3 regions of the Streptomyces sp. 7R007 genome follow, and region 1 is predicted to be linked to each of the others. Evidence: predicted binding sites of a transcription regulator. Region 1 holds the regulator's gene; each other region holds the start of a gene.

Evidence for each region. The regulator HrcA, encoded in region 1, represses chaperone genes, less so after heat shock. The targets are predictions, from matches to a motif close to TTNGCACTCNGNNNNNCNGAGTGCNAA.
Region 2: groES (co-chaperone GroES) is a predicted target of HrcA. The motif match lies at 3,078-3,104, and genes of this name have one in related genera.
Region 3: groL (chaperonin GroEL) is a predicted target of HrcA. The motif match lies at 2,229-2,255, and genes of this name have one in related genera.

Annotation. Positions count from the first base shown of each region.
Region 1 covers NZ_JBTWMV010000114.1:1,880-6,920, forward strand. Annotated here, with positions in the region: gene hemW (radical SAM family heme chaperone HemW) at 1-1,010, shown strand, start outside; gene ACYF6T_RS44050 (DUF3097 domain-containing protein) at 1,140-1,946, opposite strand; gene ACYF6T_RS44055 (MBL fold metallo-hydrolase) at 1,978-2,709, opposite strand; gene hrcA (heat-inducible transcriptional repressor HrcA) at 2,863-3,879, shown strand; gene dnaJ (molecular chaperone DnaJ) at 3,880-5,016, shown strand.
Region 2 covers NZ_JBTWMV010000003.1:332,330-337,370, reverse strand. Annotated here, with positions in the region: gene ACYF6T_RS06545 (cell wall-binding repeat-containing protein) at 1-621, shown strand, start outside; gene ACYF6T_RS06540 (class I SAM-dependent methyltransferase) at 599-1,792, opposite strand; gene ACYF6T_RS06535 (polysaccharide deacetylase family protein) at 1,883-2,839, shown strand; gene ACYF6T_RS06530 (hypothetical protein) at 2,848-3,057, shown strand; gene groES (co-chaperone GroES) at 3,204-3,512, shown strand; gene groL (chaperonin GroEL) at 3,638-5,041, shown strand, end outside.
Region 3 covers NZ_JBTWMV010000006.1:140,667-145,707, forward strand. Annotated here, with positions in the region: gene thrC (threonine synthase) at 1-1,122, shown strand, start outside; gene ACYF6T_RS10550 (MoaD/ThiS family protein) at 1,119-1,394, shown strand; gene ACYF6T_RS10555 (cold-shock protein) at 1,883-2,086, shown strand; gene groL (chaperonin GroEL) at 2,383-4,005, shown strand; gene ACYF6T_RS10565 (NADH:flavin oxidoreductase) at 4,135-5,041, shown strand, end outside.

The DNA of each region.
Region 1 (5,041 bases):
ACGAGATCCGCCTGGCCCGCAAGGTGCTCGGCGACGACCCGCGCCCGGTGCGCACGGTCTTCGTGGGCGGCGGCACGCCGACCCTGCTCGCCGCCGGTGACCTGGTGCGGATGCTGGGGGCGATCCGCGAGGAGTTCGGCCTCGCGCCCGACGCGGAGGTGACGACGGAGGCGAACCCGGAGTCGGTGGACCCGGCGTACCTGTCCGTGCTGCGCCAGGGCGGCTTCAACCGGATCTCCTTCGGCATGCAGAGCGCGAAGCAGCACGTGCTGAGGATCCTCGACCGCACCCACACCCCCGGGCGGCCGGAGGCGTGCGTCGCCGAGGCGCGTGCGGCGGGCTTCGAGCACGTCAACCTGGACCTGATCTACGGCACCCCGGGCGAGTCCGACGACGACTGGCGGGCCTCCCTGGAGGCGGCGCTCGGCGCCGGACCCGACCATGTCTCGGCGTACGCCCTGATCGTCGAGGAGGGCACGCAGCTCGCCCGCCGCATCCGCCGCGGCGAGATCCCCATGACCGACGACGACGTCCACGCGGACCGGTACCTGATCGCGGAGGACCTGCTGTCCGCGGCCGGATTCGCCTGGTACGAGGTCTCCAACTGGGCCACCTCCGACCGGGCCCGCTGCCTGCACAACGAGCTGTACTGGCGCGGCGCCGACTGGTGGGGCGCCGGCCCCGGGGCGCACTCGCACGTGGGCGGGGTGCGCTGGTGGAACGTCAAGCACCCGGGGGCGTACGCGGCGGCGCTGGCGGCGGGGCGGTCGCCGGGGGCCGGGTGCGAGCTGCTGTCCGAGGAGGACCGGCGGGTGGAGCGGATCCTGCTGGAGCTGCGGCTGCGCGACGGCATACCCCTGGACCTGCTGCGCGAGGACGGCCTGCGCGCCTCCCGCCGCGCCCTGTCCGACGGGCTCCTTCAGCAGGCCCCGTACGAGGAGGGACGGGCCGTGCTGACCCTGCGGGGGCGGCTGCTGGCGGACGCGGTGGTGCGGGACCTGGTGGACTGAGAGGCCGACCCCCGCTGCGGCGGGAGCACGAGCCGCTCCCCGGCCGCGTAGACGAGCTCATCGACGGATCACTTCCGCGACGGCGGAGAGCGGCCCACCGGTCCCGCCGGACCGACGGCCGCGGAGGCGTCAGGGCACGGTCACGTGGTCGATCAGGCGCTCGACACAGCCCAGCAGCTCCGGCTCCAGGTCCTTGTAGGAGTTCACCCGCTTCAGGATCGCCTGCCACACCGCCCCGGTGTTCTCCGGCGGCCAGCCCAGGGCCCGGCACACGCCCGTCTTCCAGTCCTGGCCGTGCGGGACGCGGGGCCATGCGTCGATGCCCAGGGACGACGGCTTCACCGCCTCCCAGATGTCGATGTAGGGGTGGCCGACGACCAGGGCGTGCTCGCTGGTCACCTCCTGGGCGATCCGCCACTCCTTGCTGCCCGGCACCAGGTGGTCCACCAGGACGCCGAGCCGGGCGTCCGGGCCGGGCGCGAAGTCCGCCACGACGGACGGCAGGTCGTCCACGCCCTCCAGGTACTCCACGACCACGCCCTCGACGCGCAGGTCGTCGCCCCACACCTTCTCCACCAGCTCGGCGTCGTGCCGGCCCTCGACGTAGATGCGCCCGGCGCGGGCCACGCGCGCGCGTGCGCCGGGCACGGCGACCGAGCCGGACGCCGTACGGGTGGGCCGTGCCGGAGCCGGTCCGGACGGCCGGACGAGGGTCACCGCCCGTCCCTCCAGCAGGAACCCGCGCGGCTGGAGCGGGAAGACCCGGTGCTTGCCGAAGCGGTCCTCCAGGGTCACCGTGCCCGCCTCGCAGCGGATCACCGCGCCGCAGAAACCGGTACCGGGCTCCTCGACCACCAGCCCGGGCTCCGCCGGCACCTCGGGGACGGGCCTGGGGTTCTTCCACGGCGGGGTCAGGTCGGCGGAGTACTGGCGCATTCGGATGACGATAGGAGAAGCGGGCGGGTGATCACGTAGACACGCCGAAACGTGCCGCGAGGGCGTCCCGCTGCGCCCGCACGAAGGCCGCGTCCACCACCGCTCCGTGACCGGGCACGTACAGCGCGTCCTCGCCGCCGAGGGCGAGGAGCCGGTCCAGGGCGGCGGGCCAGTGCGACGGCACGGCGTCCGGCCCCGCCTGCGGTTCCCCCGACTCCTCGACCAGGTCGCCGCAGAAGACCACCTCGGGCGGGCCCGGGACCAGCACGGCGAGATCGTGGGCGGTGTGCCCGGGACCCACGTTGGCCAGCAGGACCTGCCGGCCGCCGCCCAGGTCGAGCGTCCACTCGCCGCTGACGTGGTGGCGCGGCGGCACCAGCGCGTCCGCCGCCTCCTCGGCCAGCCGCGCGTCCAGCCCGTTGCGCTCGGCGTCCGCGCGCAGCTCCTCGCGCGCGTGCCGCCCGGTCAGCGCCGTCTCGACCCCGACCGCGCCGAACACCTCGGCGCCCGCGAAGGCCGCCGCTCCGAAGACGTGGTCGAAATGGGGGTGGGTGAGCGCGAGATGGGTCACACGGTGACCGGTGAGCTCCTCGGCCCGGGAGCGCAGCAGCGCCCCCTCCGCCAGGCTCGACCCGGCGTCCACCGCCAGCGCCGTCCCGTCCCCGACGACCAGCCCCGCCGTGCAGTCCCAGCCCGGCAGCCGGCACCGGCCGACCCCCGCCGCGACCCGTTGCCACCCCAGCTCTTCCCAAGTCACCGTCATACGGCGACGCTAGCCGTACGACCCGCTCCCGCAGGACCGACCTTGCCCACCGAGTACCCCACCGCCGTACACTGGGCCGGTGAACGCTGGCACTCGAAAGGACAGAGTGCCAGGCGAAGCGCCGAGGGGACGACTTCTGGAGGTGTGCGCGAGATGCTGAGTGAACGACGGCTCCAGGTACTGCGCGCCATCGTCCAGGACTACGTCGGCACCGAGGAGCCGGTGGGCTCCAAGGCCCTCACCGAGCGGCACAACCTGGGTGTGTCCCCGGCGACCGTGCGCAACGACATGGCGGCCCTGGAGGACGAGGGGTACATCGCCCAGCCGCACACCAGCGCCGGGCGCATCCCCACCGACAAGGGCTACCGGCTGTTCGTCGACAAGCTCGCCGGGGTCAAGCCGATGAGCGCGCCCGAGCGGCGCGCGATCCAGAACTTCCTGGACGGGGCCGTCGACCTCGACGACGTGGTGGCGCGGACCGTGCGGCTGCTGGCGCAGCTGACGCGGCAGGTGGCGGTCGTGCAGTACCCGTCGCTGACCCGCTCCACCGTCCGGCACGTGGAACTGCTCTCGCTCGCGCCCGCGCGGGTGATGCTGGTGCTGATCACGGACACCGGGCGGGTGGAACAGCGCATGGTGGACTGCCCGGCGCCGTTCGGCGAGGCCTCGCTCGCGGATCTGCGCGCGCGGCTCAACAGCCGGGTGGCGGGGCGGCGGTTCACGGACGTGCCGCGGCTCGTGGAGGACCTGCCGGAGGGTTTCGACGTCGAGGACCGGGGCACGGTCTCGACGGTGCTCTCCACCCTCCTGGAGACGCTCGTCGAGGAGAACGAGGAGCGGCTGATGATCGGCGGCACCGCCAACCTGACGCGCTTCGCACATGACTTCCCCCTGTCCATCCGGCCGGTGCTGGAGGCACTGGAGGAGCAGGTCGTGCTCCTCAAGTTGCTTGGCGAGGCGGGGGATTCGGGCGTCACCGTGCGTATCGGGCACGAGAACGCCTACGAGGGACTCAACTCCACGTCCGTGGTGTCGGTCGGCTACGGTTCGGGCGGCGAGGCAGTCGCCAAGCTCGGCGTGGTCGGACCGACCCGCATGGACTATCCGGGAACGATGGGAGCGGTACGCGCAGTGGCACGGTACGTCGGACAGATCCTGGCGGAGTCGTAAGTGGCCACGGACTACTACGCCGTTCTCGGCGTGCGCCGCGACGCGTCGCAGGAAGAGATCAAGAAGGCCTTCCGGCGGCTCGCGCGCGAGCTGCACCCGGACGTCAACCCCGATCCGAAGACCCAGGAGCGGTTCAAGGAGATCAACGCCGCTTACGAGGTGCTGTCGGACCCGCAGAAGAAGCAGGTCTACGACCTCGGCGGCGATCCGCTCTCGCAGTCCGGCGGGGCCGGCGCGGGCGGCTTCGGCGCGGGCGGCTTCGGGAACTTCTCGGACATCATGGACGCCTTCTTCGGTACGGCGTCCCAGCGCGGGCCGCGCTCGCGCACCCGGCGCGGCCAGGACGCGATGATCCGGCTGGAGGTCGAGCTCGACGAGGCGGCCTTCGGCACGACGAAGGACATCCAGGTCGACACGGCGATCGTCTGCACCACCTGCAACGGTGAGGGCGCGGCGCCGGGCACGTCCGCGCAGACGTGTGACATGTGCCGCGGCCGGGGTGAGGTCTCCCAGGTCACCCGGTCCTTCCTCGGCCAGGTCATGACGTCCCGTCCCTGCCCCCAGTGCCAGGGCTTCGGTACGGTCGTGCCGTCCCCGTGCCCCGAGTGCGCGGGCGACGGCCGGGTGCGCTCCCGGCGCACGCTCACCGTGAAGATCCCGGCGGGCGTCGACAACGGCACGCGCATCCAGCTCGCCGGTGAGGGCGAGGTCGGTCCGGGCGGCGGTCCGGCCGGTGACCTGTACGTGGAGATCCACGAGCTGCCGCACCCGATGTTCCAGCGCCGCGGTGACGACCTGCACTGCACGGTCACCCTGCCGATGACGGCGGCGGCCCTCGGCACGAAGGTTCCGCTGGAGACGCTGGACGGCCTGGAGGAGGTCGACATCCGGCCCGGCACACAGTCCGGCCAGTCGATCCCGCTGCACAGCCGCGGCGTCACCCACCTGCGCGGCGGAGGCCGGGGCGACCTCGTCGTCCACGTCGAGGTCCAGACCCCGACCAAGCTGGACCCCGAACAGGAACGCCTCCTGCGAGAACTGGCGAAACTACGCGGCGAGGAACGCCCCCAGGGCCAGTTCCAGCCGGGCCAGCAAGGGCTGTTCTCGCGCCTGAAGGACGCGTTCAACGGTCGCTGACCGGGGACGGGGCTTGCTCGCCGTG
Region 2 (5,041 bases), on a different contig from region 1:
GGCACCAAGCTGACCTCGGCCGTGAAGTCGTACCTCAACGGGCTCGACCCGGACAAGACCATGGTGATCCCGGTCGGTTCGGCGGCGAAGTACGCGCTCACGCACACGTCCTTCGCCAACTGGCCGAAGACGTACTACTACTACCCGATCACGGCGAGCACCAACGAGGGCCTGTCGGTGGCCGTCGCCAGGTTCTGGTGGACCACGCCGAGCCAGGTCGCCCTCGCCTACACCGGCTCCTGGCGCGACGGCGTCTCCGCGGGCGCGGCGATGAACATCTACGCGCCCGTCGTCTGGACCTCCCGGCCCGCCCTGTCCGACGAGGTCAAGAGCTACCTGCTGCGCGAGTCCGCGGGCACGCAGGCCGCCGTCGCCTTCGGCCCGACCGGCTCGGTCACCGCGGGCGCGCTGAACACGGCCGGCGCGGCGATCAGCGCGAACGGCAGCCAGTTCGTGTACCTGCCGTACTACGACGGCGTCGCCGCCACCGCCCCGAGCGCCCTGTCCGCGCGCACGGACGGCGCCGCCGAGCCCGCCGGACCCGGCTCCCCGGCCACCAGGTCCGGCCCCGTGGCGGGCGAACCGCGCCTGGGCCCGCTCAGGACGGCCCACCGCCAGTAGCGGCGGCGGGGGCGCCGACCAGCATCGCCGGCGCCCCCGCGACGCGGGTCAGGAACACGGTCACCGCGTTGGGCCCGTGCGGCTTCGGCAGCGCCTTGCGGCGCAGTTCCTCCGGCTCCACGGCCGACCCGCGCTTCTTCACGGTCAGCGTGCCGACCGCGCGTTCACGCAGCAGCGCCTTCAACTTCTTGAGGTTGAAGGGGAGTTGGTCGGTGATCTCGTAGGCGGTGGCGTACGGCGTCGGGCGCGGGGCGTCGCAGGTGACGTAGGCGATGGTGGGGTCGATCAGCCCGCCGTCCAGCTCCTCGGCCACCTCGGCGACCAGGTGGGCCCGGATGACGGCGCCGTCGGGCTCGTACAGGTACCGTCCGACGGGGCGGACGTGCGGATCGGGGAGGCCCCTGCCGAGCAGGGTGCGCGGCCCCGGCAGCAGGGTGGCGCGCACCGTCCCCGGTTCCGTCCCGAACCACAGCACCGCCTCCTTCACGTCCCCGCCGTCCGAGATCCACTCGGCTCCGGCGTCGGCGGGCACGGCCTCGTGCGGGATGCCGGGCGCGACCTTCAGCGCGGCGGCGCGGGAGGCCGTGCGGGCGGTCTCGACGGCCCAGGACAGGGGCGGGGAGTAGGCCTCGGGGTCGAAGACGCGGCCGCGGCCGCCGCGCCGGGCCGGGTCGACGAACACGGCGTCGCAGGAGGAGGCGTCGACGTCGGTGACGTCCGCCTCCCGCACCTCGATCAGGTCGGCCAGCCCCAGCGCCTCGGCGTTCGCCCGGGCCGCCGCCGCGGTCAGCGGGTCCCGGTCCACCGCCAGCACCCGGATGCCGGCCCGGGCGAACGCGATGGCGTCTCCGCCGATCCCGCAGCACAGGTCCGCGACCGAGCGGACGCCGAGGGCGCGCAGGCGCCGCGCCCGGTACGCGGCGACGCTCGCCCGCGTCGACTGCTCCACCCCGTTGGGCGTGAAGTACATCCGCCCGGCGTCCTCGGCGCCGAACTTCGCCGCCGCCCGCTGCCGCAGCCGCGCCTGCCCCAGGGCCGCCGACACCAGCTCGGCGGGGTGCTCGCGGCGCAGCCGGGTGGCGACGGCGAGCTCGTCGGCCGGGGCGGTGGCGCGCACCTCGTCGAGGAGGGCGCGGCCTTCGGGGGTGAGGAGGGGGGCGAGGTCGTTCACCGGGTCATTGTGGGCCAGTCGGTGGACGGTGCGCCCGCCGCCGCGGTGTCGGGGCGGATCCCGGGCGGCGTACTGCGAAGATCCGGCACCATGCGAGCAGTAGTACAAAATGACAAAAACAGGTCATCGCGGGGGAATGGCCGGACCGGAGCATCCCGGGCACTGCGAGTCCGTGGCGGAATCGCCGTGCTCGCCGTCGCCGCCATCGCCTCCGGCTGCGCGCGGGGCGCGGACGACCCGGTGCGCCCCGCCCCCGGCCAGCAGGCCCTGAAGGCGCCCGCAGCCCGCGCCCTCGACTCCTACGCCACCCGCCTGCACACCGCCCTCACCGCACGGGCCGCCGCCGCCCGGCACTGGGGCCTGAAGCAGGTGCCCCTGACCGCCCCCGCGCCGCCCGCCGTGAAGCCGCGGATCACCGCGCGCAAGGGCTTCGAGGTGGACGGCCAGGAGGAGCTGGACCTCCCGCCGGTCTTCACCACCGTCCCCACCCGGCAGAAGGTCGTCTTTCTCACCATCGACGACGGCGCCGAGAAGGACCGCGCGTTCCTGCGGATGATGAGCGACCTGCGCATCCCGTACACGGCCTTCCTCAGCGACTTCCTGATCAAGGACGACTACGCCTACTTCGCGAGGATGCAGTCCGCCGGGGTCGTCCTGAACAACCACACCCTCCACCACCCCTACCTCCCGGGCCTGTCCTACCGGCAGCAGAAGCGCGAGATCTGCGGCATGCAGGACGTGATCGAGAAGCGCTACGGCAAGCGCCCCACCGTCTTCCGCCCGCCCTACGGCGACTACAACCAGGACACCCTGCGCGCCGCCAAGGCGTGCGGCATCCGCTACGCGCCGATCTGGGACGAGGAGGTCTTCGTCGACCACTGGGAGTACCGCGAGGACGACCGGGACCTGCACCCCGGCGACATCGTCCTCACCCACTTCCGGGGCCGGGACGAGTGGAAGGGCACGATGGTCGACGACATGCGCCGGTTCCTCGACAGGGTGACGGCCGAGGGGTACGCGGTGGCCCGGCTGGAGGACTACCTGTGAGGCGGCGCGTGAGACGGCGCGCCCCGGCGGCCGGGCTGCTGGCGGCCGCCGTGCTCCTCACCGGCTGCACCCAGTCCGTCGACCCGATCGAACGGCTGGGCAGGAAGGCGGCCCAGCGGGTCCTGCGGCACGTTCGGCACGGGGACGCCCGGGGCGCGGTGCACGGCGCGGGACCGACGCGCCCGTCGGCATTGGCACTCCGCTTGACCGAGTGCTAACGGTGGTCATAGTCTCGGCTCTGGCACTCGACACCGGAGAGTGCCAACACAGCGACGGGCAGGTCCGGCACCCGCGACGACGGATCGACCTGGTCGCCACCTCAGACAGTTAACCCCGTGAGATCTCCGAAGGGGGAGGTCGGATCGTGACGACCGCCAGCTCCAAGGTTGCCATCAAGCCGCTCGAGGACCGCATCGTGGTCCAGCCGCTGGACGCCGAGCAGACCACGGCCTCTGGCCTGGTCATCCCGGACACCGCCAAGGAGAAGCCCCAGGAGGGCGTCGTCCTGGCCGTGGGCCCGGGCCGCTTCGAGAACGGCGAGCGCCTGCCGCTCGACGTCAAGACCGGCGACATCGTGCTGTACAGCAAGTACGGCGGCACCGAGGTGAAGTACAACGGCGAGGAGTACCTCGTCCTCTCGGCTCGCGACGTCCTCGCGATCATCGAGAAGTAAGCCCCACCTCCAGCACCTTGCTTCCAGCTGCGCCCCTGGCCCCCGCGACCACTTAAGAAGCCGGGCGCCCGGGGCGCAGTGCCGTTTCTGAGAACCCACAGATTTCCGAGAGGGCTCCCGCTGTCATGGCGAAGATCCTGAAGTTCGACGAGGACGCCCGTCGCGCCCTTGAGCGTGGCGTCAACAAGCTGGCCGACACGGTGAAGGTGACGATCGGCCCCAAGGGCCGCAACGTCGTCATCGACAAGAAGTTCGGCGCCCCCACCATCACCAACGACGGTGTCACCATCGCCCGTGAGGTCGAGGTCGAGGACCCGTACGAGAACCTCGGCGCGCAGCTGGTGAAGGAGGTGGCGACCAAGACCAACGACATCGCGGGTGACGGCACCACCACCGCCACCGTGCTCGCCCAGGCGCTGGTGCGCGAGGGCCTGAAGAACGTCGCCGCGGGTGCCTCCCCGGCCGCCCTGAAGAAGGGCATCGACGCCGCCGTCGCCGCGGTCTCCGAGGACCTGCTCTCCTCCGCCCGCCCGATCGACGAGAAGTCCGACATCGCCGCCGTGGCCGCGCTGTCCGCCCAGGACCAGCAGGTCGGCGAGCTGATCGCCGAGGCGATGGACAAGGTCGGCAAGGACGGTGTCATCACCGTCGAGGAGTCCAACACCTTCGGCCTGGAGCTGGACTTCACCGAGGGCATGGCCTTCGACAAGGGCTACCTGTCGCCGTACTTCGTGACGGACCAGGAGCGCATGGAGGCCGTCCTCGACGAGCCCTACATCCTGATCAACCAGGGCAAGATCTCCTCCATCGCCGACCTGCTGCCGCTGCTGGAGAAGGTCATCCAGGCCAACTCCTCCAAGCCGCTGCTGATCATCGCCGAGGACGTCGAGGGCGAGGCCCTGTCCACGCTGGTCGTCAACAAGATCCGCGGCACCTTCAACGCGGTCGCGGTCAAGGCCCCCGGCTTCGGCGACCGCCGCAAGGCGATGCTCCAGGACATGGCGATCCTCACCGGCGCCACCGTCGTCTCCGAGGAGGTCGGCCTCAAGCTCGACCAGGTCGGCCTGGACGTGCTGGGCACCGCCCGCCGCGTGACGGTCACCAAGGACGACACCACGATCGTGGACGGCGCCGGCAACTCCGAGGACGTCCAGGGTCGCGTCGCCCAGATCAAGGCCGAGATCGAGACCACCGACTCCGACTGGGACCGCGAGAAGCTCCAGGAGCGCCTCGCCAAGCTGGCCGGCGGCGTGTGCGTGATCAAGGTCGGCGCCGCCACCGAGGTGGAGCTGAAGGAGAAGAAGCACCGTCTGGAGGACGCCATCTCCGCGACCCGCGCCGCGGTCGAGGAGGGCATCGTCTCCGGTGGTGGCTCGGCTCTGGTCCACGCCGCCAAGGTCCTGGAGGGCAACCTCGACAAGACCGGCGACGAGGCCACCGGTGTCACCGTCGTGCGCCGCGCGGTCGTCGAGCCGCTGCGCTGGATCGCCGAGAACGCCGGCCTGGAGGGCTACGTCATCACCTCCAAG
Region 3 (5,041 bases), on a different contig from region 1:
GACACCGAGGAGCTCCGGCGGCGCATCGAGGCGGGACCCTCGAACATCTGGCGCTACGCCCCGCTGCTGCCCGTCCCCGCCGACGTGGCCGGCAAGCCGAACATCAACCCCGGCTGGACCAAGCTCGTCAAGGCCGACAACCTCGCCCGCGAGCTCGGGATCACCGGCGGGTTGTATGTGAAGGACGACTCCGGTAACCCGACGCACTCCTTCAAGGACCGCGTCGTCGCCCAGGCCCTGGAGGCCGCCCGCGCCTTCGGCTTCACCACCCTCTCCTGCTCCTCCACCGGCAACCTCGCCGGCGCGGTGGGCGCCGCGGCGGCCCGCGCCGGCTTCCGCTCCTGCGTGTTCATCCCGCACGACCTGGAGCAGGGCAAGGTCGTCATGGCCGCCGTCTACGGCGGCGAGCTCGTCGGCATCGAGGGCAACTACGACGACGTCAACCGCTTCTGCTCGGAGCTCATCGGAGACCCGGCCGGCGAGGGCTGGGGCTTCGTCAACGTCAACCTGCGGCCGTACTACGCGGAGGGCTCCAAGACGCTCGCGTACGAGGTGTGCGAGCAGCTCGGCTGGCGGCTGCCGGACCAGATCGTCGTGCCCATCGCCTCCGGCTCGCAGCTGACCAAGGTCGACAAGGGCCTGCAGGAGCTGATCAAACTCGGGCTCGTCGAGGACAGGCCGTACAAGATCTTCGGCGCGCAGGCCGAGGGGTGCTCGCCGGTGTCGACGGCCTTCAAGGCCGGCCACGACGTGGTGCGCCCGCAGAAGCCGAACACCATCGCCAAGTCGCTGGCCATCGGCAACCCGGCCGACGGTCCGTACGTGCTCGACATCGCGCGGCGCACCGGTGGCGCGGTGGAGGACGTGACGGACGAGCAGGTCGTGGACGCCATCAAGCTGCTGGCCCGCACGGAGGGCATCTTCGCCGAGACGGCGGGTGGCGTGACCGTGGGCGTGACGCGCAAGCTGATCGAGAACGGCGTACTCGACCCCACCAAGACGACGGTCGTCCTCAACACGGGCGACGGCCTGAAGACCCTCGACGCGGTGGCCGGCACCGGCCTGACCGCGACGATCCGCCCGAACCTCGACTCCTTCCGAGAGGCTGGCCTCGCATCATGAGCGTCAACGTCCGCATCCCCACCATCCTGCGCACCTACACCGGCGGGCAGGCCGAGGTGACCGCCGAGGGCGCCACCCTCGCCGAGGTCATCGCCGACCTGGAGAAGAACCACACGGGAATCGCGGCCCGCGTGCTCGACGACCAGGGCAAGCTGCGGCGGTTCGTCAACGTGTACGTCAACGACGACGACGTGCGTTTCGAGCAGGGGCTGGAGACGGCGACCCCCGACGGTGCGGGCGTTTCCATCATCCCGGCCGTGGCCGGCGGCTGACCGAACCACCGAATTGGCGAACGGTTGAACCAACAAACCACCGGGCGCCGAATGACCGAACATTACCGTTGGTAAGGCCGGTCACGAAGAGTTCATCGAATTGCCCCCTCCGTGAGAGAAGCGGAGGGGGCAATTCTGTGTGGTTGAGCGCGGTACAGTTGGGGAACCCGCTGCCGGTCCACGGACCGGAAGCCCTGGAAACCTGCTCCTTGCCCGACAAGATGTAGCCAAAGTGCGCGCGTCTTTCGTGGCTTTTGTGTATTTTGCGGGGCCCGACTTGCCCTGAAACCTGGTGAATTCTCGGCAGATTCCCGACCGGGCCCGTCCAGAATTCTCGTCCGATTGACCTGTTGCAGACGGCAGTTGGACAGATACATTCAGCCGCGGTCGACGCGTTCCGGCGCACGCCCCCAACCGTGGGGGGTGAGGTCTGACCCGGATCCGCGAAGTGCGGGTCCGTGCAAGGGCCAGTAATAGGGGAGTTAGGCATGGCTCAGGGCACCGTCAAGTGGTTCAACGCGGAGAAGGGGTACGGCTTCATCGCGGTCGACGGTGGTGCGGACGTCTTCGTCCACTACAGCGCGATTCAGATGGACGGCTACCGCACCCTGGAAGAGGGCCAGCGGGTCGAGTTCGAGATCTCGCAGGGTCAGAAGGGCCCGCAGGCCGACATGGTTCGCGTCACCGCCTAGAACATTCACATGACGAGGGCCCGCACCCGCGAGGGTGCGGGCCCTCGTCATGTGCCCGCCCCCTGTTCGCGCCGGGCGGAGCGCCCCGCCCGATCCCCGAGAGCCGCTTGCACTCGCAGGGGGCGAGTGCTAATCATTGGCGTTAGCACTCTGAAGGTGAGAGTGACAAAGAAGGACCGGGTCGGTGAGGCCCGCGGACCGGGTGGGGCAAGGAACCCACGGGTCGGCGAGCCGTCCGTCGCGGGCGCGGGCGCGGTCCGAAGGAATCACCCCCAGTCCTGGAGGGACCACTTCACATGGCCAAGATCATCGCGTTCGACGAGGAGGCGCGGCGCGGCCTCGAGCGCGGCATGAACCAGCTCGCGGACGCCGTGAAGGTGACGCTCGGCCCCAAGGGCCGCAACGTCGTCCTCGAGAAGAAGTGGGGCGCCCCCACGATCACCAACGACGGTGTCTCCATCGCCAAGGAGATCGAACTCGAGGACCCGTACGAGAAGATCGGCGCCGAGCTGGTCAAGGAAGTCGCCAAGAAGACGGACGACGTCGCCGGTGACGGTACGACCACCGCGACCGTTCTCGCCCAGGCCCTGGTCAAGGAGGGCCTGCGCAACGTGGCCGCCGGCGCCAACCCGATGGCCCTCAAGCGCGGCATCGAGAAGGCCGTCGAGGCCGTCTCCGGTGCCCTGCTGGAGCAGGCGAAGGACGTCGAGACCAAGGAGCAGATCGCCTCCACGGCCTCCATCTCCGCCGCCGACACCCAGATCGGCGAGCTCATCGCCGAGGCCATGGACAAGGTCGGCAAGGAAGGCGTCATCACCGTCGAGGAGTCCCAGACCTTCGGTCTGGAGCTGGAGCTCACCGAGGGTATGCGCTTCGACAAGGGCTACATCTCGGCGTACTTCGCCACCGACATGGAGCGTATGGAGGCGTCCCTCGACGACCCGTACATCCTGATCGCCAACTCCAAGATCTCCTCGGTCAAGGACCTGCTCCCGCTGCTGGAGAAGGTCATGCAGTCGGGCAAGCCGCTGCTGATCATCGCCGAGGACGTCGAGGGCGAGGCCCTGTCGACCCTGGTCGTCAACAAGATCCGCGGCACCTTCAAGTCCGTCGCCGTCAAGGCCCCGGGCTTCGGCGACCGCCGCAAGGCCATGCTCGGCGACATCGCCATCCTCACGGGCGGCGAGGTCATCTCCGAGGAGGTCGGCCTCAAGCTGGAGAACGCGACCCTGGACCTCCTGGGCCGCGCCCGCAAGGTCGTCATCACCAAGGACGAGACCACCATCGTCGACGGTGCCGGCTCCTCCGACCAGGTCAACGGCCGCGTCAACCAGATCCGCGCCGAGATCGAGAACAGCGACTCCGACTACGACCGCGAGAAGCTTCAGGAGCGCCTGGCGAAGCTCGCCGGCGGTGTCGCGGTCATCAAGGCCGGTGCCGCCACCGAGGTGGAGCTCAAGGAGCGCAAGCACCGCATCGAGGACGCCGTGCGCAACGCCAAGGCGGCCGTCGAGGAGGGCATCGTCGCCGGTGGTGGCGTGGCCCTGCTCCAGGCCTCCCAGGTCTTCGAGAAGCTGGAGCTGGAGGGTGACGAGGCGACCGGCGCCCAGGCGGTCAAGCTCGCGCTCGAAGCCCCGCTGAAGCAGATCGCCGTCAACGCCGGCCTGGAGGGCGGCGTCGTGGTGGAGAAGGTCCGCAACCTCACCCCGGGCCACGGCCTGAACGCCGCGACCGGTGAGTACGTCGACCTGGTCAAGGAAGGCATCATCGACCCGGCGAAGGTCACGCGCTCCGCTCTGCAGAACGCCGCCTCCATCGCCGCGCTCTTCCTCACCACCGAGGCCGTCATCGCCGACAAGCCGGAGAAGGCCGCCGCGCCCGCCGGTGGCGGCATGCCGGGCGGTGACATGGACTTCTGATCGACCTCCGGGGCTCCGGCCTCCGGTTGATCAACGTCCTTGCCGAGGGCGGCACTTCCGGGATTCCCCGGGGGTGCCGCCCTCGGGCGTGTCCGGGGTCACAGAGGGATTGGTTAAGGTAGTGCAACAATGCATACGCACATACCGTCCGGTTATCTCCGAGGAGTCCCCCACGTGACCGCCACCCCTTCCCGCGCCGCGGAGATCCTCTCCCGCCCCGCCACGATCAACGGTCTGACCGTCCCGAACCGCATCGCGATGGCGCCGATGACCCGGATGTTCTCCCCGGGCGGCGTCCCGGGCGAGGACGTGGTGTCGTACTACGCGCGCCGGGCCGCCGCCGGTGTCGGCCTGATCGTCACCGAGGGCACCTACGTCGGCCACGAGTCGGCCGGACAGAGCGACCGCGTCCCCCGCTTCCACGGGGAGGAGCAGCTCGCGGGCTGGGCGAAGGTCGCCGAGGCCGTGCACGCGGCGGGCGGCACGATCGTGCCGCAGCTATGGCACATCGGCACCGTCCGCAACCAGGGTGAGCCGCCCTACCCGCAGGCCCCCTCGCACGGCCCCTCCGGCCTGCGGGTCACCGGCGTCGACGACGCGACCCCCATGACCCAGGCCGACATCGACGCCGTCATCGGCGCGTTCGCCGAGGCCGCGGCCGCCGCCGAGCGCATCGGCTTCGACGGCGTGGAGCTGCACGGCGCCCACGGCTACCTGATCGACCAGTTCCTGTGGGCCGGCACCAACCGCCGCACGGACGCCTACGGCGGCGACCCGGTCGCCCGTACCAAGTTCGCCGCCGAGATCGTGGCCGCCGTCCGCGAGACCGTCTCCCCCGACTTCCCCGTCATCTTCCGCTACTCGCAGTGGAAGCAGGAGGCGTACAAGGCCCGGCTCGCCGAGACGCCCGAGGAGCTGGAGGCCATCCTCACGCCGCTGGCCGCCGCCGGCGTCGACGCCTTCCACGCCTCCACGCGCCGCTACTGGCTGCCCGAGTTCGACGGCTCCGACCTCAACCTGGCCGGCTGGACGAAGA